DNA from 3 places in the Paenibacillus sp. FSL K6-2862 genome. Region 3 is predicted to be linked to each of the others. Evidence: riboswitches for the same ligand, from Rfam matches in the RefSeq annotation. Region 3 holds a riboswitch; each other region holds the start of a gene.
What was found. Region 3 has a riboswitch for cyclic di-AMP ahead of MHB82_RS00145 (3D domain-containing protein). Riboswitches for the same ligand answer to the same signal wherever they lie in the genome.
Positions count from the first base shown of each region.

Region 1: linked by a shared signal. The riboswitch ahead of MHB82_RS06555 (hypothetical protein) and the one ahead of MHB82_RS00145 (3D domain-containing protein) in region 3 are both predicted to bind cyclic di-AMP.
Region 2: linked by a shared signal. The riboswitch ahead of MHB82_RS18365 (3D domain-containing protein) and the one ahead of MHB82_RS00145 (3D domain-containing protein) in region 3 are both predicted to bind cyclic di-AMP.

Region 1 covers NZ_JBBOSN010000001.1:1,441,408-1,448,715, reverse strand. The annotation lists gene MHB82_RS06565 (Nramp family divalent metal transporter) at 1-570, shown strand, start outside; gene MHB82_RS06560 (HAD family hydrolase) at 735-1,418, opposite strand; gene MHB82_RS06555 (hypothetical protein) at 1,589-1,984, opposite strand; cyclic di-AMP (ydaO/yuaA leader) riboswitch at 2,103-2,275, opposite strand; gene MHB82_RS06550 (glutathione peroxidase) at 2,644-3,120, shown strand; tRNA gene MHB82_RS06545 (tRNA-Leu) at 3,258-3,340, opposite strand; gene MHB82_RS06540 (urease accessory protein UreF) at 3,766-4,467, shown strand; gene MHB82_RS06535 (Rha family transcriptional regulator) at 4,726-4,929, shown strand; gene MHB82_RS06530 (hypothetical protein) at 4,987-5,643, shown strand; gene urtE (urea ABC transporter ATP-binding subunit UrtE) at 5,680-6,375, opposite strand; gene urtD (urea ABC transporter ATP-binding protein UrtD) at 6,353-7,162, opposite strand; gene urtC (urea ABC transporter permease subunit UrtC) at 7,125-7,308, opposite strand, start outside.
Region 2 covers NZ_JBBOSN010000001.1:4,098,828-4,106,135, reverse strand. The annotation lists gene MHB82_RS18380 (M20 family metallopeptidase) at 1-278, opposite strand, end outside; gene MHB82_RS18375 (ABC transporter substrate-binding protein/permease) at 483-1,922, shown strand; gene MHB82_RS18370 (amino acid ABC transporter ATP-binding protein) at 1,909-2,634, shown strand; cyclic di-AMP (ydaO/yuaA leader) riboswitch at 2,900-3,098, shown strand; gene MHB82_RS18365 (3D domain-containing protein) at 3,101-3,775, shown strand; gene MHB82_RS18360 (polysaccharide deacetylase family protein) at 3,902-4,693, opposite strand; gene lpdD (prenylated flavin chaperone LpdD) at 4,845-5,186, shown strand; gene MHB82_RS18350 (PspA/IM30 family protein) at 5,309-5,980, shown strand; gene MHB82_RS18345 (DUF350 domain-containing protein) at 6,076-6,477, shown strand; gene MHB82_RS18340 (DUF4178 domain-containing protein) at 6,501-7,007, shown strand; gene MHB82_RS18335 (DUF4247 domain-containing protein) at 7,019-7,308, shown strand, end outside.
Region 3 covers NZ_JBBOSN010000001.1:29,627-36,934, forward strand. The annotation lists gene MHB82_RS00135 (HD domain-containing protein) at 70-1,347, shown strand; gene MHB82_RS00140 (TatD family hydrolase) at 1,659-2,429, shown strand; cyclic di-AMP (ydaO/yuaA leader) riboswitch at 2,672-2,926, shown strand; gene MHB82_RS00145 (3D domain-containing protein) at 3,198-4,382, shown strand; gene rnmV (ribonuclease M5) at 4,535-5,080, shown strand; gene rsmA (16S rRNA (adenine(1518)-N(6)/adenine(1519)-N(6))-dimethyltransferase RsmA) at 5,085-5,987, shown strand; gene yabG (sporulation peptidase YabG) at 6,050-6,946, shown strand; gene veg (biofilm formation stimulator Veg) at 7,100-7,308, shown strand, end outside.

The DNA.
Region 1 (7,308 bases), 1.4 Mb from region 3:
GCCATTCGTTACTCCACTATGGATTCAACGATCGCTTTGACCCTGGCCCTGTTTATCAACGCTGCCATACTCATTGTGTCAGCCGCTGTATTTCACAGCGCAGGCATGACACAGGTCGCTGAGATTGCAGATGCTTATCACTTGCTCACACCTCTGCTGGGCACAACCATTGCAAGTATCCTGTTTGGTGTCGCTCTGCTGGCCTCAGGTCAGAACTCTACGCTTACAGGTACACTGTCCGGCCAGATTGTCATGGAAGGTTTCCTGAACATTCGGATTCCAGCTTGGCTTCGCCGGCTCGTGACCCGATTAATTGCGATCATCCCTGCCGTTATTGTGACGGCTATCGCCGGCGAACATGGAACGGAAGAATTGCTGATTTTGAGCCAGGTGATTCTATCCTTGCAGCTGCCTTTTGCCGTTATTCCACTTGTGATGTTTACGAGTGACAAAAAAAGCATGGGCGCATTCGCCAACAAGCTGTGGCTCAAAGTCGTCTCTTGGATCATCGCTGCCGTGATTGTGGTTCTGAATGTTTATCTGATTATCCAAACCATCATGCTGTTTTAATCTATATAGCGCTAAAACCGTTTCCCTCTTACTATAGATTTATAAAAAAAGGCTGATCCCTCATCAAGAATATACTTGAAGGGATCAGCCTTTTAGCTTTGCCATACACTTGCCTTGTCCTTTATTTAATGACGCGAAAGTCATCTTTTTTTTAATTTTATCCGCTAACCTTCAGAAGGCACAAGCAGTGGAATAATCTGCTCCAAGGCTTCGATGGTCCAGTCTGCATGCTCTTGGCCCTCCAGCTCAGGCTGAAATCGTCCATAGCCCTGCAAAATCCGAATCGTTCGCATCCCCAGCTTCTTGGCAGGAATGATATCGTTATCAATCCGATCCCCAATCATGACTGCTTCCTCGGGTTCACATCCCGCCTGCTTCAAAGCCACGGCATAGAGTTCCGGATCCGGCTTGGATACGCCTTCTTCTGCCGAGCAAGCCAGTACATCCACGTACCTCCGCAGACCGTAGCTCTCCAGGCGCTCAGCTGTCCCTGGACTCTGATTGGCAATAATGCCAATTCGATAATGGTGTGACAATTCCTTCAACACCGCGTCAGCAGAAGCGAAGGGCTTCTCCAGTTCCTTCCGGAACTTCAACTTCTCCTGGATCTGCTCCCTATGACGTTCATCACTGATTAGCGTTCGAATGGCTACCCTCATGGGCCACTGCTCATAATTTCGGTAACAGGAGGCAAATATCTCTCGCACTTCCTCTATTTTCACCGGATATCCAAGCAAGCAGGCTTCTTTTACAAACTGCCCTATAATATCATCTACCGGCTCCCATTCGTCCACCAGCGTATCTCCTACATCAAAGAACAACCATTTTAACCCCCGTACATCCGGCACGCCTATTCCTCCTTGTTAGCCATGAACGCAATCTCTAAATCAGCAATGTACATTAATGCTCAAATAAAAAAGAAGACCCACCATCATGCATGAGTCTCCTCAGAATTCCGTTTTTCCACAAGTTCAATTATAACAGGCACCTTACACCGGATCAATCGGCAGCTATCACATTAACCATTAAGCAAGAAGCCAACTTCTCCATTAAGGGAATACACAATGCGGTCAGCTCCCATCCCGCGGTAAATGCCTTTGGGGTGACTCTGTTCCGTAATCACACATAGTGATTTGGAGGTCCAGGAACGGCAGATCTGCAGATAGCGGCAGGTCAGGTTCAAACTGTTCTCGAAAATAAAAACGTTGCCTACACTCGACTGCGGTAGAAACCACTTCTGAGCTTCAGCTGTATTCATGCGAATGACGTTCTCCACTCCGATTCTGCGGAGCTTCCGTTCTTCCCCTGCACTGTTAGTCAGAACGGCAAACGGCATTTTTTTGTACATCAACAGCTTGATAAACTTGCGGCCTGCTTCATTCGGTGCTGTTACTAGAATCATCTCATTATCCATCGTTCGTTCCTCCCTTGGCGTGAAAAGACAACAAAAAAGAAGCGTGGGGGACCAAGGCCTCCCGAACGCTTCTTGAATAACCCATGACGAAAACGCCATGAATATGCGTACGGCTTGTTGCCTCTCCCTTTAACGCTTACGAGGTTAGCTGACGGATTCGGGCGCGAGAGTCGCCCTATTTCCGGCTTGCACCGAAAAATTCACCCCATGGATTAGCTGTAATGACAGCCGTTCCGATTGGTTCCCCCGTTTCCCACCCATGAATGAATGGAAACTCAGCGATTAAAACATCGTTCCTGTTTCATGTATTGACCAGAGCGATATTATCGTTTGTTTCGTTGTTCATGTTAAGTTTAATTGAATTAGAAATTACGATATGAATCATACACCCGCGACATGTTAGTGTAAAGTCCGGTCAGATCAGCGAATGGACGAATTTAAGGCATTACACATCAATGATATCGCTTACAACCAATCCATTCTCCATCCATCTCTGTGAATCTCGCTAATTCTCGTCCTTATGAAAAACGTATGTAATTTTAGATATCTGTAAGTAAACATAGGAATTTATTTAATTAGTTTTGCATTATCTAATTGTAAGCAATATAATATAACTATAGGAATCATTAACCCATTATACGATATGGAGGCGACAGATCATGTCCGTTTATGACTACAAAGTCAATACCCTTCGGGGCCAGGAAGTCGAGATGTCCGATTATCGCAACAAGGTGCTGCTAATTGTAAATACGGCGAGCAAATGTGGTCTGACCCCGCAATTTGAAGGCTTACAGGAACTCTATAACAAATTCAAAGACCGGCAGTTTGAAGTACTAGGCTTCCCAAGTAACCAATTCGCTCAGGAAAAAGGATCTTCCGACGATATTGCTGAGTTCTGTCAGATGAATTACGGTGTAAGCTTTCCTATGTTTGAGAAAATTGATGTTAATGGCTCAAGCGCTCACCCACTATTCCAACACCTGACAACAGAGGCACCAGGACTGCTCGGATCCAAAGCCATCAAGTGGAACTTCACCAAATTCCTCGTTGATCAGAACGGACGTGTCGTGAAGCGTTATGCTCCAAAAACGACTCCTGACCAAATTGAGGCTGATATTGAGAAACTGCTGAAATAAATCAACATGGAGAGGCCATAATCAACAGGGAACCAGAGAAAGTCCGGTTCTGTGTGAATGGCCTTTTTTTATGTTTATCCAAACGCAAAAAAGAGGTTTTCCATATTCGGAAAACCTCTTCTTGTCGTACAATATGATGCGGTCGAGAGGACTCGAACCTCCACGGGCATACGCCCACTACCCCCTCAAGATAGCGTGTCTGCCATTCCACCACGACCGCATGTCGTAAATAATCGGCAACAAAATTGATTATACAGGTTTACATTATAAAAGTAAAGCACTTTTATAAAAACTACTTTTGCACCTGTGTTTCCCCTCCAAATATCGGTTTTTTTCGTCATGATCTTTTAACTGCTGCATACATTAAATTTCAATTCATTTATACATCTTCATTTTTAATTTTAGCTCCCCATACGAAAGTATATCATATACCTATCATTAGTTTTCTAGCATTTAACCATTACGAGTCATATAATATAACATTTAAATATAATTAAAACTTAAAAGTAAGAAACCATTGACAAAATACGGATGTTTATGTGATGATATATATCATATAATTCGGATTTTAAACATAAAAGGATTCAGAAACCAATAATAATGTTATATAATATAACACTTTACGAACATAGGAGGCGAAAGACCGTGAACCGTGGGAATAAGCTGCTCGATTATGTCAAACTGCTTGATTCCTCCATTCATGTCGGAGGTTTTACCCATTCATTTGGTATGGATGTACACATCGCTGAAGGCAGCATCCGAAATGCCGATGATTTGGAATCCTTCATGCGCTGCCAGCTGCATCCCAGTATCGTTCGACTTGAGGGCATGGCGATTAAAGGTATCTACAGCGCAACGGATCATAATGACACATGGCGAACAGCACTCATTGACAAGTTGGTTCACGTTCAGCGGACTCCTTCTGATCAAAGGGAGCAAGCCGCTGCCATGGGCAAAAGACTGATCAAGCTGGCCCGGGCTCTCCACCCCTGGATTGAATTCAACCAGCTCGAACATACCCTTGCCAAATACGAGTCTGTAGGCTGCCTCTCTACTGTTCACGCCTGGATCAACCACTACCTCGATATCCCCGTCGAGGAAGCGGTAATGGGTTACTTGCACTCAGCTATGAATGCATGCATAACCGAAGCTTCCAAAGTCCTCCCCATGCATAACGAAACCACCCAGGAACTGCTGGTTCGCCTGGCCGCAGACCTGGAGCATGAATGGAATACCGTTAGCGCCTCCGCTGCGGATGGACCGGCACAGCCAACCTCCATGTCCATGAAATCGCTGTTCCCCAGCTTCCACATGCTTGGCGCAGGGCTGCATGCTTATCGCGCCTAATCTTACCGCCTCCAAGCTTCCTTCATATTTCCCCAAAGGAAAAAAGCACGCAGCAACCTCCTTGCTGACGTGCTTTTTCTCGTATGCCTATAGAACATCACGTTTTTACGTCATTATTTAATATTAATACACTATTTTTCATCATTTATAATTGTTACATGACGTAAATGCGTATATAATGTAATGAACAGCTCGCATCTCCCTCTATTATACACAGCCGAAGGCGGGTTGAAATACTTCTATGAGGGGTGAACCCTTTTGAACAAAAAGAAACCCGTGACTCCGTTCGGATGGGCCATCAAACGCCGCTTAACGGAGCTGCAGATGGACCAGAAAACGTTCTGCGAGAAGCACGACATCCCGCCGTATCGTTTATCCAATCTCATCCATGGCACACGAAAAGCCACCCGTTTCCGAAACCAGGTGGCAGAGATTTTGCAAATTTCGGATGAACTACGATGACACCACCATTAACATACCGTCCCGATCCTTTAACTGATTGCCAAGGAGGGCCTATTCATGAGTTTCTTTACAACCGACCTTGAAAGGTTATCCTTTCAATCCCTACGTCATCAACTCATCATCGTCGACCGCGACTGGAGAATCCGCAGCTGCAATACCGCATGGCAGAACGGACTCGGGCGATTGCATCTCTCGAAATACAAAAAAACCGACGCCCACCGATCTTCTTGCGAAACGTTTCATTATCTTCAGCTGCTGCAGATATGGGCAGCCCAGGAAGAGGAAACGGAGAATTCATCGATTATTCAGAAGTTAGAGAAGATTCAATATCCCTTTGTTCACTTCCATACATATGACATATCTGTACAGTCTGCGAACCTGGACCTTCGATGGTTCAGGCTGGAGCTTACACCCTTGAATCAGGCGGATCCTCCTTCTCCGATGGGACTAGCTCTGATCTCGCATACAGACATCACGGAACAGAAGCGAATTGAACAGCAATTGAAGCTCGCTCTATCCGAAGTGCGGACACTACGCGGCCTGCTTCCCATTTGCGCCGTCTGCAAACAGATTAAGGATGAGCAGGACGTCTGGAATTCAGTCGAAGGTTATTTGGAGAGACATACCCATGCAGAATTCACACACGACATCTGTCCGGACTGCATCCGCAGGCTATACCCGAAGTACTCCAACATTTTGGATAAACGCTCCTGAGCATAACAAAAAAAAGCAAAAAAATAACCACCTCTCCTACACGGACAGGTGGTGTTCAAATTGAGACATATCCAATTCCTCCGGCGATCCCTGCAGCGCAATTGCTCCCTTATCCATGACATAGATAAAATCCGCAGCACCACGCACGAAGTCAATACTTTGTTCGACAAGCAGCACCGAAATGTCGCCCTTTGCCTTGATTTGCAGAATGACCTGCCGAATATCCTCGACAATTGACGGCTGTATGCCTTCCGTTGGTTCATCCAGCAACAATAGTCCAGGCCGTGAGGCAAGCGCTCGCGCGAAGGCAAGCTGCTGCTGCTGGCCACCACTCAGATCACCGCCCTGTCGTCCATACATGGTCGCAAGGACCGGAAACATCGCGAGCACATCTTCAGGAAACGTCTTCACCCCAGGCGCAGATGTCTCCAGACCGAGCAGCAGATTCTCCTTCACCGTGAGCTGAGGGAAAATCTCACGCCCCTGAGGAACATATCCAATGCCTGCCTTGGCACGTTTGGCAGGCTCCAAAGCGGATATATCCTGCCCTTTCCAATGGATGGCCCCCTTCCTCGTTTTGAGCAGGCCCATCAACGTTTTCATCAGCGTTGTTTTGCCGACACCATTCCGGCCCATTAGGCAGACCACCTGTCCAGGCAGGACATCCAGATTAACACCACGCAGCACATTACTTTCCCCGTAGCCGGATTCAATTCGTTGCAGCGACAGCATGGTCATCTCTCCTTTTTCCCAAGTAGACTTCGGCCACCCTAGGATCTTCCTGCACCTCAGCCATGGTACCTTCCTTCAACAGCTTCCCTTCATGCATCACGGTCACTTTCGCCGCGTACTCACGGACAAACTCCATGTCATGCTCTACAACCACGACCGAACGTTCACGCGCTATCCCCTGTAACAACCTGCCCGTTTTATGCGTTTCCTCGTCCGTCATCCCGGCAACCGGTTCGTCCAGCAGCAACACGCGCGGTTCCTGAAGCAGAAGCATACCTATTTCCAGCCACTGCTTCTCGCCGTGAGATAGCGCCCCTGCCCGTGTATACACGCGGTCTTGCAGTCCAATTTGCGCTATGACCTGTTCCATTGCCGTGTTGATTTTCCCAAACCGCGGAATACCAAGAGTCCGAAGAGGTGAACGCTGATTTTCCGCCGCCAAGGCCAAATTTTCCTGTACGGTAAGACCTCCGAAGATGGATGGAGCTTGAAATTTGCGTCCTACACCCTTCCGGACGATCTGATGCTCCTTTAGACGTGTCAGCTCTGTGCCATCTTCCAGCCGCACCGTGCCTGAGACGGGTTTGGTTTTTCCGCAAATGACATCCAGCATTGTCGTTTTCCCCGCACCATTGGGGCCGATCAGAAAATGCAAATCATGCTCATGCAGCTTCAGGTTCATGCCATTAACTGCGACAAATCCGCCAAAAGCTACGGTAATACTCTCAGCCATCAATACGGGTGAAGGTTCAGTAGACTTCAGGTTTTTCTTTACTGACAGGGACATGCACAACCTCTCCTCTCCGCTTCAGTAATCGAACGATATTTCGATAGACTCCAACGAGCCCGTGGGGCATGAACAACACCACCGTTACAAACAGCCCGCCGAGAACAAACAACCAGCCTTCAGGGTACGCCTCACTTATCCCGGTT
Region 2 (7,308 bases), 4.1 Mb from region 3:
GCGTGACCAATCTCGGGAAGTGCATCGTATTCGCATAACAGCGCTATGGTTGGTCCTTTTTTGGCAGCAGCGTAGGTGCCGATAAAAGCCGTATCCAATCCAAGTACGGGAGCTTCTACTTCAAAACCGTGAAATATCAGTTCTTCCTTTAAACGGGCAGAAGCAAGGTATTCCTCGTTCCCGAGTTCGGGATTGGCACCAATGTATGATGAAATCTCCTTAAAACGGGAAGCATATTGATCAATAACCGACAAAATTTGTGATTTGGTATGTGTCATCGTGAACTCCTTCGTGCAAAATGAAAATAATTTAGTCATTATATCATGTTTGCTTGGTTTTTTCAGAAACAAGTCAGGATTTGTAAGTTGAAAACTCATTGCATAATCATGCATTGTACTTTATAATGACTCAGGCATCAACATGAGGAAGCACATAATGTATGTAAGGGGAGAACAGGGTTGAAATTGATTAGTCGTTACACCATGATGCTGTTGACCTTTGTCGTTTTATTGACGGCTGCCGTTCCTTCGGCGCTGGCAAGTGGAACTACAGGCACTTCAGACAGTAAAAAATTGGTTCTCGGCACGAGTGCCGACTTTGCACCATATGAATTCCATAAAGTGATTAATGGCAAGGATGAGATTGTCGGATTCGATATTGCCATTGCCAAAGAGATTGCTGCCGATTTGGGCGTAGAACTTGTAATAGAAGATATGGGTTTCGACGGCCTGCTGCCTGCATTGCAGAGTGGACGCGTGGATATTGTTATTTCAGGCATGACACCGACAGAGGACCGCAAGAAAAGTATCGACTTCTCCGATACCTACTATAAATCGAAACAAGTCATCATGGTTCGCAATGAGGATAAAGACAAATACCCAACCATGGCTGAACTGGAAAATGAAAAGATCGGAGCACAAAAAGGTTCGATCCAGGAAACAATCGGACAGAAGATTCCTGGAGCTAAGCTGACGTCTCTTGATAAAATCTCGGACATAGTGCTTCAACTGCAAACTAAACGGATCAACGCTGCAATCGTTGAAGATACCGTTGCCGCAGGATACCTGGATGATATGATCGGACTTGCGCCTGCTGTTCCGGATGAAGAGCAGGTAGCAGCAGCGATCGGTATCCGCAAAGGCAATACGGAATTGCTGAATGCCGTTAATGGTACGCTTGAACGACTGAAGAGCGAAAATAAAATTGATCAGATGGTAACGGAAGCCAGTCAATTAATGGCAGACCGTGAGGTCAAATCGCCAAATATTTTTGAAGTATTCTGGCAATACAAAAGCTTTTATGCTACGGGGGTTGGTTATACCCTCCTATTGTCCGCACTTGGCGTAATTTTCGGGGTAATTATCGGTTTGATCATTTGCATGTTCCGGATGCATGATATGGCCATTTTACGTTGGATTGGTACGGCATATGTTGAAGTCATTCGCGGGACGCCGATGCTGGTTCAACTGATGATTATCTATTATGGCCTTTCCCTGACCTTCGGTATTAATTTCTCAGCTCTTCAAGCCGGTATTATCACACTCTCCATCAACAGTGGTGCTTACCTTGCAGAGATCTTCCGTGCTGGGATTCAAGGGGTTGACCGGGGTCAACTGGAAGCAGCACGTTCGCTTGGGATGGGTAGAGGCGCGGCAATGAGATTTATTATTTTGCCACAGGCTTTCAAAGCTGTACTGCCTGCCATCGGTAATGAATTCGTAACCATTATCAAGGAATCATCCATTATCTCGGTCATTGGTATGGTTGATATCATGTATCAGGCAAGTGTAGTCAAAAACATTACGTACCAAGGAATGAATCCGTTCCTTATTGCAGCAGCCATATACTTTGTATTGACATTTATTTTGTCCAAGCTGCTGGGTCGACTGGAAAGGAAGTTGAGTGCAAGTGATAGACGTTAGACAACTATACAAATCCTACGATAAAAACGAAGTACTTAAAGGCATAGATGTCACGATTGGCAAGGGCGAGGTCGTTGTTGTAATTGGTCCTTCAGGATCAGGCAAAAGTACTTTCCTTCGCTGTCTTAACTTGTTGGAGCAGCCTACTTCAGGTGAAATTAATTTCGAAGGCGTATCGATCACAGATCCCAAACACAACATTAATGCAACCCGGGAAAAAATGGGGATGGTGTTCCAGCACTTTAATCTGTTTCCGCATAAAACCGTGGAGCAAAACATTACCATTGCCCCGATTAAAGTCAAAAAGCAATCTGCACAGGAAGCCAAGCAGATCGCCACAGACTTGCTCAAAACCGTTGGGTTATTGGATAAAAAAGATGCTTATCCGAGTCAGCTGTCTGGTGGACAGAAGCAGCGGATTGCCATTGCCAGAGCGCTTGCGATGCAGCCGCATGTGATGCTGTTTGACGAGCCAACGTCTGCACTTGACCCGGAAATGGTTGGTGAAGTACTCGACGTTATGAAACGCCTGGCTGAAGGCGGCATGACGATGGTTATTGTTACCCACGAAATGGGCTTTGCCCGTGAAGTGGGTGATCGCATCATCTTTATGGATGGCGGTGTAATTGTGGAAGAGGGCACACCGGATGAAGTATTTGGTCAACCTAAGAATCCACGTACACGTGACTTCCTCGGTAAAGTCTTGTCATAACCTTTGAGCATGATCCAGTCAGTGAACCGGATTAAATAGAACGAACAAAAAAAGAAATCAAACAACCTTGCTCACGTCACGTTAGCAGGGTTTTTTTTTTGATTGTGGATAAGTATCCAGTGTCGTAAAAGTAACGTTTCTGTCATCGTTCCAGAGCTGCTTGATCGCTCTTTAACAAGAAAAATCCTTATTTCTAAAGCCGCATAATGTGTTGTTCAATACAGTTGGTAACATTTACTACGGACCTTGGTTACAAAATTGTGATATATTGTTCCTGCCGAAACTTCCTGAGGAGGAAGTGTGGAGGATGTAATGATGCAGACCGTGGGGGGAAGTTTGAAACGCACGCTGCTTGGGGTGAATTAGGGATACATAACGCAAGACGAATGTAACAGAGACCTATAGGGTGGTTTCCTCCATCCGAATCCGACAACTAACTTCGCAGGCACAATGAGGGAGGAAGACCATGATTAAGAAGAGAACTATAGCCAAAACAGCAACAGCCCTATTGACAGCAGCAATGCTCATTCAGGCCGTTCCAGCTCACGCTGATTCTGTTCACGTGGCCAAAGAGGGGGATACCTTCTATACCTTATCGAAACAATATGGAGTTGGACTGAACACACTGGTTAAAGCAAACAGTGATATTTCACCTTACAACATTTATGGTGGTTTGAAAATTACGATTCCTGGAAAAGCAAACACAGCCTCAGCTGCTCCAGCTGCGAAGAGCTCTACAGGTGCAAAGACGATTACGACCGCTAGCCTTGATGTAAATGCTGACGATAAAGTCGTTGAGGCCTGGGGCAAAACGTTTGATTATAGTAAGTCCATTGATGTGAAAGCAACAGCATACTCTGCAGCCGCTTCCGAAAATGGTGGATGGGGTGCTGTTGATTACTTCGGTAATCCACTTGAACTCGGCACGATTGCAGTAGACCCTAGTGTCATCCCACTGGGTACAAAGGTTCTTGTTACGGGTCACTCCCATCCGGGGCTGCCTAAGCAGGCATTTGTGGCTACTGCCCGGGATGTCGGTGGAGCGATCAAAGGGAAACGAATTGACATTTTCATTCCTGGGAGCCAGAAGTCTGTGAGTACCTTTGGTTTTCAGGACGTTGAACTTTATATCTTGAAATAAGTATCAGTGCTACAAAAGGGTGCCTTTATTACACGATGAACGCGTAATAAGGGTACCCTTTGTCTTTATTAAAACGCGCAAGATTGTTAATTCATAACTTATGTGTTTCCTCTACTAAGCCGAGTATTATTTGCTTTTTGGCAATTGCAGCATCTCGTCCAAAGTCACCAGATTGAAGCCCCTGCATCGCAGTTCATCTATAATCTCCGGAAGTGCTCCAATGGTACCGGACAGATTGGAGCCCACGCCTCCGCCCGCATGTTGAAGAATGATGGAGCCTGGTTTGACTGCAGATAAGACATTCTGCTTCACTTGTTCTTTGCTAAGGCCTTTCCAATCCAGCGAATCCACATTCCAATTGACGATGCTGTATTGCTGTCTTGCGGCCCATTGCAGCTGTTTTTCATTAATATCCCCGTATGGAGGACGAATCATTTTTGGTGTATACCCGGTCAGTTTACGAATAATGTCGCCGGTATGTAGAATTTGTTTGCGAAAAGCATTCAAAGACAGCTTACTGAATTCAGGGTGGTTGTAACTGTGGTTCCCAACAATGTGACCTTCCCTAACGATCCGTCTGACGAGGTCGGGATGTTTCTCTGCCCGGTTGCCAACAATAAAGAAAGTCGCTTTAACATTATATTTCTTTAAAATATCCAATACCTGCGGAGTGAAGCGCGGATCAGGTACATCATCAAAAGTCAGTGCTACCTGTCTGGTTGAAGGACCATTGGTCTTGAACGTATCGGCATATTTCTGCCTTAGCTGACCGAGTGTCAGCTGTTCATCCTCAGATAGATCCGGCTTTGCAGCAGGCATGCTCTCTCGAACGGGTTTTGCCAGCAGTTGTCCAGGTGAATAGCTTCCACTCATAAAGATAAGGATCAACATGGAGAATGCGATGAGGCGAATACGCATGATATAGCCTCCTTTGTCAAATTGCGTTCTCTTTGGTATGCCCGTGTTGATGGTCCATTATGCATAAATGTGAGATGTTTCATTGTCCAATTCAGTCATTAAGCTCATAATTCCACCATTACATATACTCCAAAAGGATGGGTGGATTAGGATGGGTACGTATGATTTGAAATCGGTTCGTTTGCAGGTCATTGAAGCTGGAGAAGATAAGATATTTTTGGTCACGGGTGGGAAAGCTCATATAGGGGCTGTGGCGACCTTTTATCCGGAAAGAGAACGCGTGGTGGGGACGGCAGTCCATATACCGGGGCATAAGGAACAGGAATTGTGTGAGCGTCTTGCACGTAAGGCCGCAAATTCTCTTAAGGTGACTGTAACCGTTATTATGGGGATTCATTTTGACGCCATTACACGTGTACAGATTGATGAGATCGTACAGACGGCGGAAAAGCTGCTCGATGATCATTTAACCCTGGCGAATGATACAAAATAGTATATTTTGGGTGAATCTGAATCGTGTTTTATGATTTTTTTTGGTAAAATTGAAACGGGATGAAGGTTACCACGTATGTATGATTATATACAAGATGTAAATCGACTAGGAGGAATACCATAATGTCCATTTTCAAACGTTTGCGTGATTTAACGATGTCTAACATTAATGCCATTATTGACAAGGCAGAAGATCCAATCAAAATGACGGATCAATATATCCGTGATATGCAGGAAGATCTGGAAGATGCAGAGAAGGCTGTTGCTCAACAAATCGCGATTGAGAAAAAATTCAAGCAGCTGTTCGAGGAACAGGAAGCATTGGTGAAGAAACGTGAGGAGCAAGCTCATACCGCAGCACGTGCACAGAACATGGAGCTGGCGCGCCGGGCTCTGGAAGAGAAAAAAGCTGCTGAAGTAAAAATGGCAGAATACAAAACAAGCTATGATCAGAACAAGGCTTCGGCAGACAATCTGCGCGGCAAGCTGGATGAAATGCGCAAGCAATTGACACAAATGAAAAACAAGCGTGAAACGTTGGTAGCGCGTTATAATGCAGCAAAAGCACAAACCGAAATCAACAAAGCGTTGAATGGATTCAGCTCCGATACAGCGAGTGCTGGCATGAAACGTATGGAAGAGAAAATGATGCAAATGGAAGCACAGGCTGAAGCAAGCAACGAGATGTCTTCCAAAGGAAAATCACTTGATGAAGAGTTCGAGAAACTCGGCAAGGATCAGGCCGTTGAAGATGAACTGGCGGCACTCATGAAGCAGTACGAAAATAAGAACTAAACCTTGCATCTTAAGCAGGGTTCCTAGCGGAGGAGAGACAGCGTTTCTCCTTCGCTTTTAAATGCGGTTCATGTTGATAAGTGGGGGCTGTGTAAATGGATTTGAACATTTTGGCGATGCTGGTCTGGACATTATCTGGTTCGGTTTTGCTTTTTGTTTTGATGTATGTGGATTCATTGTTTACGAAGTATAAGGATTTTGCGGAAGTTAAGGCAGGGAACATGGCAGTTACAACACGGATGGTCATGAAGCTGTTTGCTCAAGGCTATGTGCTTGCCACTTCGATTTCGACAGCGGGTCATCTGGGTGAAGCGTTGCTTGTATCCGTTGTTTCGTTTGTCATCCTGCTTATTCTGGAAAGCGTTGTGCATTTTATGATTCGCACGTGGGCCAATCTCGATTTGGACACAGGAATTCAGCAAGGGAAGACAGGATATGGCTTGTTCTCCGGTGCCTTGCACATCGTGGGCGCATTAATTATTGCAGCTTGTTTATAAGATAACGAACGGGAGTAATGGGTATGAGTGTATGGAAACGGATTAAAGGAATACTAGCCAAACCCGAACCACCACGAGCAGAGAAAACCATGCTGGACCTTGAGCCTGGAGATATCTGTGAGGTCTCGCTCGTTACGTATGAAGTCGTGGGGCGGGTGCAGCATCGTGCCCGAAGAGCGGTGGTGCTAACACTGCAAGACGGTACAACGTTTAGACATCTGCATGTAGAAGAAAGAGAATTGACACGTTATTCCCTCTATACGCCAATTGATGGGCGTCTTGACGCACCAGACGAAGTACCAACCTTACTTGATCTGGACGGACGCGCGTATCATCTGGAGGAAGAATATGGAGGAATGGTTACCACTGCCGGCAGGACACCTTATGGTCAGGCTGGAGAGCAATTGGTTTGGCAGTACCAGTCCGATGATAACATGCTTCTGCGTGTGGAATGGCAAGACAGAAGATTTACTCTGTATGAAGGTGAGTCCATTCTTCCTGCGGATATCAAAGTGATTCGTTCGAGCTAGGAGAGGTTCCAATGAAAAAGCGCATGGCACTTGGATTAAAATTAATGCTGGTCCTCAGCCTTGTCATGTCCCTGTTGTCCGCGTGCGGGATGCCTTCCGTTCAGGACACTTATCCGCTTGAGTCTGTAAGTGGCAGTGGCAATACGACATCCTATGTGTATCGGGCTGCTGATCGTTCTGTTCCGGAAGTCGCTCAGGAGTTATCCGAACAGCGCAAACCTGATCAGATCTCGGCGGAAAACGAAGAGCGGATGTTCCTGGTGTATCAGGACCAGTATTATCATTTGCAGCAGGACCCGAA
Region 3 (7,308 bases):
TGTCGAATAATAGGGCTGGGCAAGGCTGAAAGCGACAAACACAACTCATAAACAAGGGAGCGAAGCGACATGGAACAGCGTTTAACCGAAGAGAAAGTGTTTAAAGATCCGGTACATAATTATATTCATGTGCAAGATCCGATTATATGGCAGTTGATCAATACTCCCGAGTTTCAGCGCTTACGACGGATTCGTCAGTTGGGAACATCTTATCTGACTTTTCACGGTGCGGAACACAGCCGGTTTTCACACTCATTGGGCGTTTACGAAATTACACGGAAGATTATCTCTCAATTTGAAAGAAGTCACTACTCCGATTGGCCTAAGGAAGAAAAAGCCGTTGCTCTCTGCGCTGCATTACTGCATGACTTGGGACATGGGCCATTCTCTCACTCCATTGAAGAAGCCTTCGACATGAATCATGAGGACTGGACCTGCCGAATTATCCTTGGGGATACCGAAGTGGGGGCAATCCTGAGACGGTATGCTCCCGATTTCCCGGAGAAGGTGGCATCTGTTATTCAGAAAACATATGAAAAGCCAATCGTCGTAAATTTGGTCACTAGCCCGCTTGATGCAGACCGGATGGACTATCTGCTTCGGGATGCATACTTTACAGGTGTAAACTACGGAACCATCGACCTTGACCGCATCCTGCGAATGCTTCGTCCCTATCACGGGAGAATTGTAGTCAAGGAATCCGGTATGCATGCCGTGGAAGACTATTTGATGTCACGTTACCAGATGTACTGGCAGATTTACTTCCATCCGGTGACCCGAAGCTCCGAAATTATCCTGAGACAAATATTTAAGCGTGCAAAAGAGCTAGTAAAGCAGGGGTTCCAATTCCGTTTCATGCTGGAGCCACTGCCGCAGCTGTTTGACGGAGTGCTCTCTGTTGATGAATATCTGCAATTGGATGAGGCACTAATACAGACCACATTCATGCAGTGGCGCAAAGAGAACGATTCTGTTCTGAGCGAGTTATGCGAACGTTTTATGGATCGCAGGTTGTATAAGTATGTAGAGGTTGAACAGATCGATGTGGAAACGATTGAAGAAATTCGGGTTGCCTTTGTCGAAGCAGGTCTTCATCCCGAATATGATCTGGAAATTGATTTTCCGACGGATCTTCCGTATGATGTTTTTCGTCCGGATGAATCGACAGACAAACAGATTCTGCTGCTGGATAGACAGGACAAGTTGCATGAATTGTCCGAGGTTTCGGACATTGTCCGTTCAATCAGCGGAATACATCGTGGTAAGCATCATCTGTACTATCCGCAAAACAAGGTGGACGCCATCATTCACGAACTGCCATCTCATATTCGTCCATACTTCTCATGATCATGAAGTGAGCCGTGAGGAGCAAAATTATTACAAATTAGCTATGATAGAAAGAGTTTCTATTTCGAGATATTATCATGATACAGTAATCTGCTTTAATGGAGAGTATATGTAGATCGACATAATTTTGTAATGTATACTTTTTTTTGAACAAGTTGAGACCATAAGAGCTCCTATATATAGTAGAAATTAATTTTGGTAATTCCACATGTTGTACTCTGAAAAATCAATGATGATGATAAAATGGGTGCATTTTATAGGATTTTGATCGGGAAAGAAAACAGTTATTCGACAGGAAGGGAGAAATACAAATGATGTTATTCGACACACATACACACCTGGATGCACCGCAATTCGACGAGGACCGCGAGGAGATGATTCAACGTGCTGTAGATGCCGGGGTTGGCCGTATGATCAATGTCGGTTTCAACCGGGAGACCATTCCATCCACGATGAAGCTTGCCGAAACGTATGATTTTATATATGCAGCTGTAGGCTGGCATCCTCAGGATGCCATTACGATGCAGGAGGGCGATCTTGAGTGGATTGCGTCTCTGTGCAAGCATGAAAAAGTCGTTGCCATAGGCGAGATTGGCCTGGATTATTATTGGGACACTTCTCCCAAGGATGTTCAGCATCGTGTACTGAGACAACAGATCGGACTAGCTCGTGAACTTAACATGCCGATTGTCATTCATAATCGCGACGCTCATGAGGATATTGTCAAAATTTTGCGCGAGGAAAAGGCTGGAGAAGTCGGGGGTGTGATGCACTCGTTCTCTGGAAGCTGGGAAACGGCAAAACTCTGTCTGGATCTAGGGTTCCATCTATCCTTCGGGGGACCAATCACGTTCAAAAACGCCAAGCAGCCAAAAGAGGTACTGGCGAAGGTGCCAATGGACCGATTTTTCATCGAAACTGACTCCCCATATCTTACACCACATCCTTATCGTGGAAAACGAAACGAAACAGCGCATGTACGTCTGGTTGCAGAAGCAGCTGCCGAAATTAAAGGCATTTCGGTAGAGGAAATTGCTGCAATAACGACCAAAAATGCCATGGAACGATTTGGGATTCGTTAAAAAACGAAGCAAATGCGGTGAAAAAGAGAGGTAGACGGAGCGAATTTGCTTTTTGATCCAAATAAATGAAGAATATTACAATATTTTAACCAAATATTTAGAAAAACGTACTTGAACAACGCTTTACAACATGCATCGAAACAGGATATCATCTTTTCAGTGAATTGTTGTGAGGAAAATTGGACAGATGTTCGGGGGATGAACAAAGGGACACTTTCCGATGACACAACAATACTTTTCATGAACCGATCTCGCTGAGTCTCCGTTAACGGAGAGCGGGGGAACCAATAGGGCTTAAACATCAGTGTAAGCAGCTGATGCGCATCGTTTCGCTGACCCAAAAGCAGCGGATGCACTTGCGAAGCGCTATTTGATTTCTTCTTTGGGTCTCGGGGTGAATTCAAGGGCATCCGCCATGAGCGGGTGACCGGAGATAGGGCGGCTCTCTTTCGCCCGAACCCGACAGCTAACCTCGCAAGCGGAAAAAGAGAGGCAACCTCGTGCATGAATTTCCGATATTCAAAATCATTCGGAAGCCACGAAAGAGTTCCTCTTACACTCTTTCTTTGGCTTTTTTGTTTTTGAATAAAAGAAATAAGGTCATCATACGGTAAGAATTCAGGTGGTGACATCATGTTGCGAAGAGTGGTTCATGGTGCAGAGCCGGTCATTGAGATATCGATCAGTTCTGTAGAAAATTTGGTATAGTCGCGTCAAAGACATCATGCATTAACTTTAGACGGCGAGGCTATGAAGGAGGACGGAGAAGTGGGCACATTCCAACCAGAAGAGACCCATGAGTCACGATCATCCAGTAAGTCTTACGCGTTGCGGTGGAAGCATGAGAACATGCGTCAAATGGCACTGATCGCTATTTTCTCAATCGCGCTTACAATCATGATCTTGTTAGTCGTTTACGGTCAAGCCGGGAAACAAATTTCGCTGGTTATTGATGGCAAAGCTCAAGCGGTAGAGACTCGTACAGGAATGCTTCAAGAAATGCTGGAGGAGCAATCAATCACAGTCAGCCCCCATGATGAGGTATCCATGCCTTTGAACGGGGCAATCGCAGATGGAGACCGCATAGTTATTGAGCGGGCCGTTCCAGTCAACATTACGGCAGACGGAGACACCAAGACTCTGTATACAACCGATTCATCGGTAGAAGATGCAATTCAGAAATCTGGAATTGAAGTTGCCAGTGAGGATAAGGTTTATCCTGCGCTCGCAACACCAATCAAGGCAGATATGAAAATTCGCGTAGTGCGTGTAACAAAGCGTACAGTGGAAGTGGAACAGCCGATTGCGTACAAAGTAATCAAAACGGCTGACCCTAGCTTGTACAAAGGTGACAATCGCGTCATCGTAAACGGCAAAGAAGGTACACTTGTACAGCATATCGAAAAGGTGTTTCAGGATGGAGAGTTAGTCTCCAAAAAGATGGTGGGCAAATCGGTATCGACCAACCGTGTAGATAAAGTTATTGCTGTCGGAACCAAAGCAAAACCAGTTGTGAAGCAGCCGGAGATTCAGACGGTATCGGCCCAAACCTCCACAGCAAAGAAAGAAACGACAACGAACTCGAAGAAAACCGCTGCATCAGGCAGCAAAGTGATTACCGTCTCAGGCACTTCTTTTAAATATTCCAAAGTACTTAAAAATGTATCGATGACCGCGTACTCTTCTGAGGAGCCTGGCATTGGTACAAAAACAGCTTCCGGTACCCGGGTAACTGAAGGACGGACCATTGCGGTCGATCCAAAAGTGATTCCGATTGGCTGGTGGGTGTACATTGAGGGCCTCGGCTTCCGTCGTGCGGAAGATACCGGCGGCGCCATTAAAGGCAACAAAATCGATGTGTATTATGACAGTGTGAAGCATGCCCTGAATTTCGGACGTAAGAAAGGCAAGACGGTATATGTGATCGGTCCGGTTAAGCCGGAAGCGAACTAAAATCGTTTTACTTTGAAATGGGAATGCTATAAAATAGTTGCATGAATGAATCATGCGGAATATGCAGCGGTGGAGTCTGAATAGACTCGCCGCCGTTTGGCAGAGAAGAGGATATTCCTCTTCTTTTTGCGTTAGAAAGGAAGAAATGGAACATGATAAAAGAAGTCATTGTGGTAGAAGGACGCGACGATACCGTCGCCATCCGGCGGGCTGTTGAGGCAGACACCATAGAGACCGGCGGATCAGCCATCAATCAGCGAATCCTGAAGCGAATTGCACTGGCACAGGAGAGACGTGGTGTGATTGTTCTTACGGACCCGGATCATGCCGGAGAGCGCATTCGCAAAATCATTGCAAATAAGGTCCCAGGCTGTAAGCATGCTTTTATTCCGGAAGCGGATGCAACCCGCAAAGGGGATATCGGGGTCGAGAATGCCTCGCCTGAGGCAATCCGCCATGCGCTGGAGCGTGTACATACCTCTTATGAGGGTATACCGAGCCTGATCGATTGGGAGGACTTGATTGCAGCAGGACTGATTGTGCACCCACAGGCAGCCGCAAGGCGTATGGAGATGGGGAATCTGCTGGGCATAGGTTATTGCAACGGAAAGCAGTTCCACAAGCGTCTGGGTGTATTCCAAATTAGCCGGGAAGAGTTTTCTGCAGCATTATCGCAAATTGAACGTGAAGGATTGTGAGCGTATGAATGGCATGGATGAGACTTTGGAAATTGCAACACCTAAGCGAACGAAAGAGATAATTCAGAGACACGGTTTCTCATTTAAAAAAAGTCTAGGTCAGAACTTTCTGATTGATCAGAATATATTGAACAAAATTGTAAATGCAGCGGATCTGGACGAGTCCAAGGGCGCACTCGAAATCGGCCCGGGGATTGGGGCACTTACGGAGAGACTGGCCCGAGCAGCCGGCCCTGTAACAGCTGTGGAAATCGATCAGCGTTTATTACCGATCCTTGGAGAAGTAATGGAGCCCTATCCCAACGTCCGGATACAGCACGGCGATGTGCTGAAGCTGGATTTGGCAGAGCTTTTCCGCACAGACTTTGCTAGTGTGGGCAAGGTGAGTGTTGTAGCCAATCTGCCGTATTATGTGACGACGCCTATTATGATGAAACTGCTGGAAGAGAAACTTCCGGTAGACAGCATTGTCGTTATGATTCAGAAGGAAGTAGCAGAACGTATGGCAGCTGCACCCGGCTCGAAGGACTACGGAAGTCTGAGCATTGCGGTCCAATACTACAGTGTGCCTGAATTGGTTTGTATTGTGCCGCCAACCGTATTTATTCCGCAGCCCAACGTGGAATCGGCTGTCATCAAGCTCAAGGTTCGTGAGCAGCCCCCTGTCGAAGTGCCGAGTGAAGCACACTTTTTCGAAGTGGTACAAGCCTCATTTGCCCAGCGCAGAAAAACCATCTCGAACAATCTGAAAGCTCGCTTCTTCACTAAGGAGAATCGGGAGCAGGCGGATCAGTTACTGGAGCAGGCTGGCATTCAGCCGTCCAGACGGGGTGAGACACTTAGTCTGCAGGAATATGCGACGTTAAGCACGGTAATGTGGGATGCAGGAGTTCGTGCCGGTCTGTAAATAAATTCGGATGAACCAAACCGGGTCTTTGCCCATACGATGGGGTAGAGGTGATTATGTTGATGAATATCGGTGACTTGGTCGTTCGAAAGTCATACGGAGGAGATGTGACTTTTCGGGTGGAAGGCCTCCAGTTGGATAGCGCGGTCATTAAAGGGACCGAATTCCGTCTGCTTGCTGACTCCCCGGTGGACGATTTGATACAGGTTCCTTATGAACCGCAGAGTGCCAAGACCAGGCAGGCACATGTAAAAGCGCATCAGACACTCTCCAGGCTGCAGCAGAACCGGATTGAACAGGCGGAACGCAACCTTGAAGGCTTGACGCAGGACTGGGCTGCACAGCGGGAGCCGGCTTATTTTGAAATGCCCGGCAAGGTGCTTCACTTGGATGGGGATCCAAATTACCTGAAGAAAAGTATGGCTCTCTATGAGCAGCTTCGTGTCCCGGCAGAGGGTCAATATGTCCATGAGTCAGCCATGGCTGATGCCCTGTATCGTCTTCTTCCCAAAGTCCAGCCTGACATTGTGGTAATTACCGGCCATGACGGAGTGCTGAAGACCCGTCAGCCTTACGACTTATACAGTCTTGGAAGTTACAAGAATTCGCAAAATTTTGTGGCAGCGATCCAGGTTGCAAGACAATATGAGCGTCATCTGGATGCGCTCACGATCGTTGCAGGAGCATGTCAGTCCCATTTTGAAGCACTGCTGCGGGCAGGTGCGAACTTTGCCAGCTCACCAGGCCGAATTCTGATTCATGCCCTAGACCCGGTATATGTGGCAGCCAAGGCAGCCTTTACATCGGTTAGGGAAACGGTGAATATGAATGATATTCTGCATAACACGATTAGTGGCAGCCAGGGGGTAGGTGGTGTCGAAACACGCGGCAGTTACCGCGTTGGCCTCCCTGGTTTGAACGATTTATCCACACTTAAAGTTAACCCATCAGTCGTCTGAAACAGGTCAATTAAAGTCCCAATTTGGGGCTTTTTTCATTTGCAAAAAAATTCATTGACAGCAACTTTTCCATGCTGATATAATATTTAGTTTTGATTTGACATTGACTGTAAATTCAGGTATAATGGACAAGAAAAGAGGTGGTCGTCGACAATGGCTAAAAATACGCTGTTGGATATCAAACGCAATCTCGACGCTCATATAGGTCAAAAAATTATGTTGCGGGCTAATGGTGGCCGCCGTAAGACTATCGAGCGTACGGGTGTATTGGAAGAAACGTACCCTTCTGTTTTTATCGTCAAGCTTGATGAGGAGCAAGAAACGTTCAAGCGAGTCTCTTACAGTTATGCAGATATACTTAC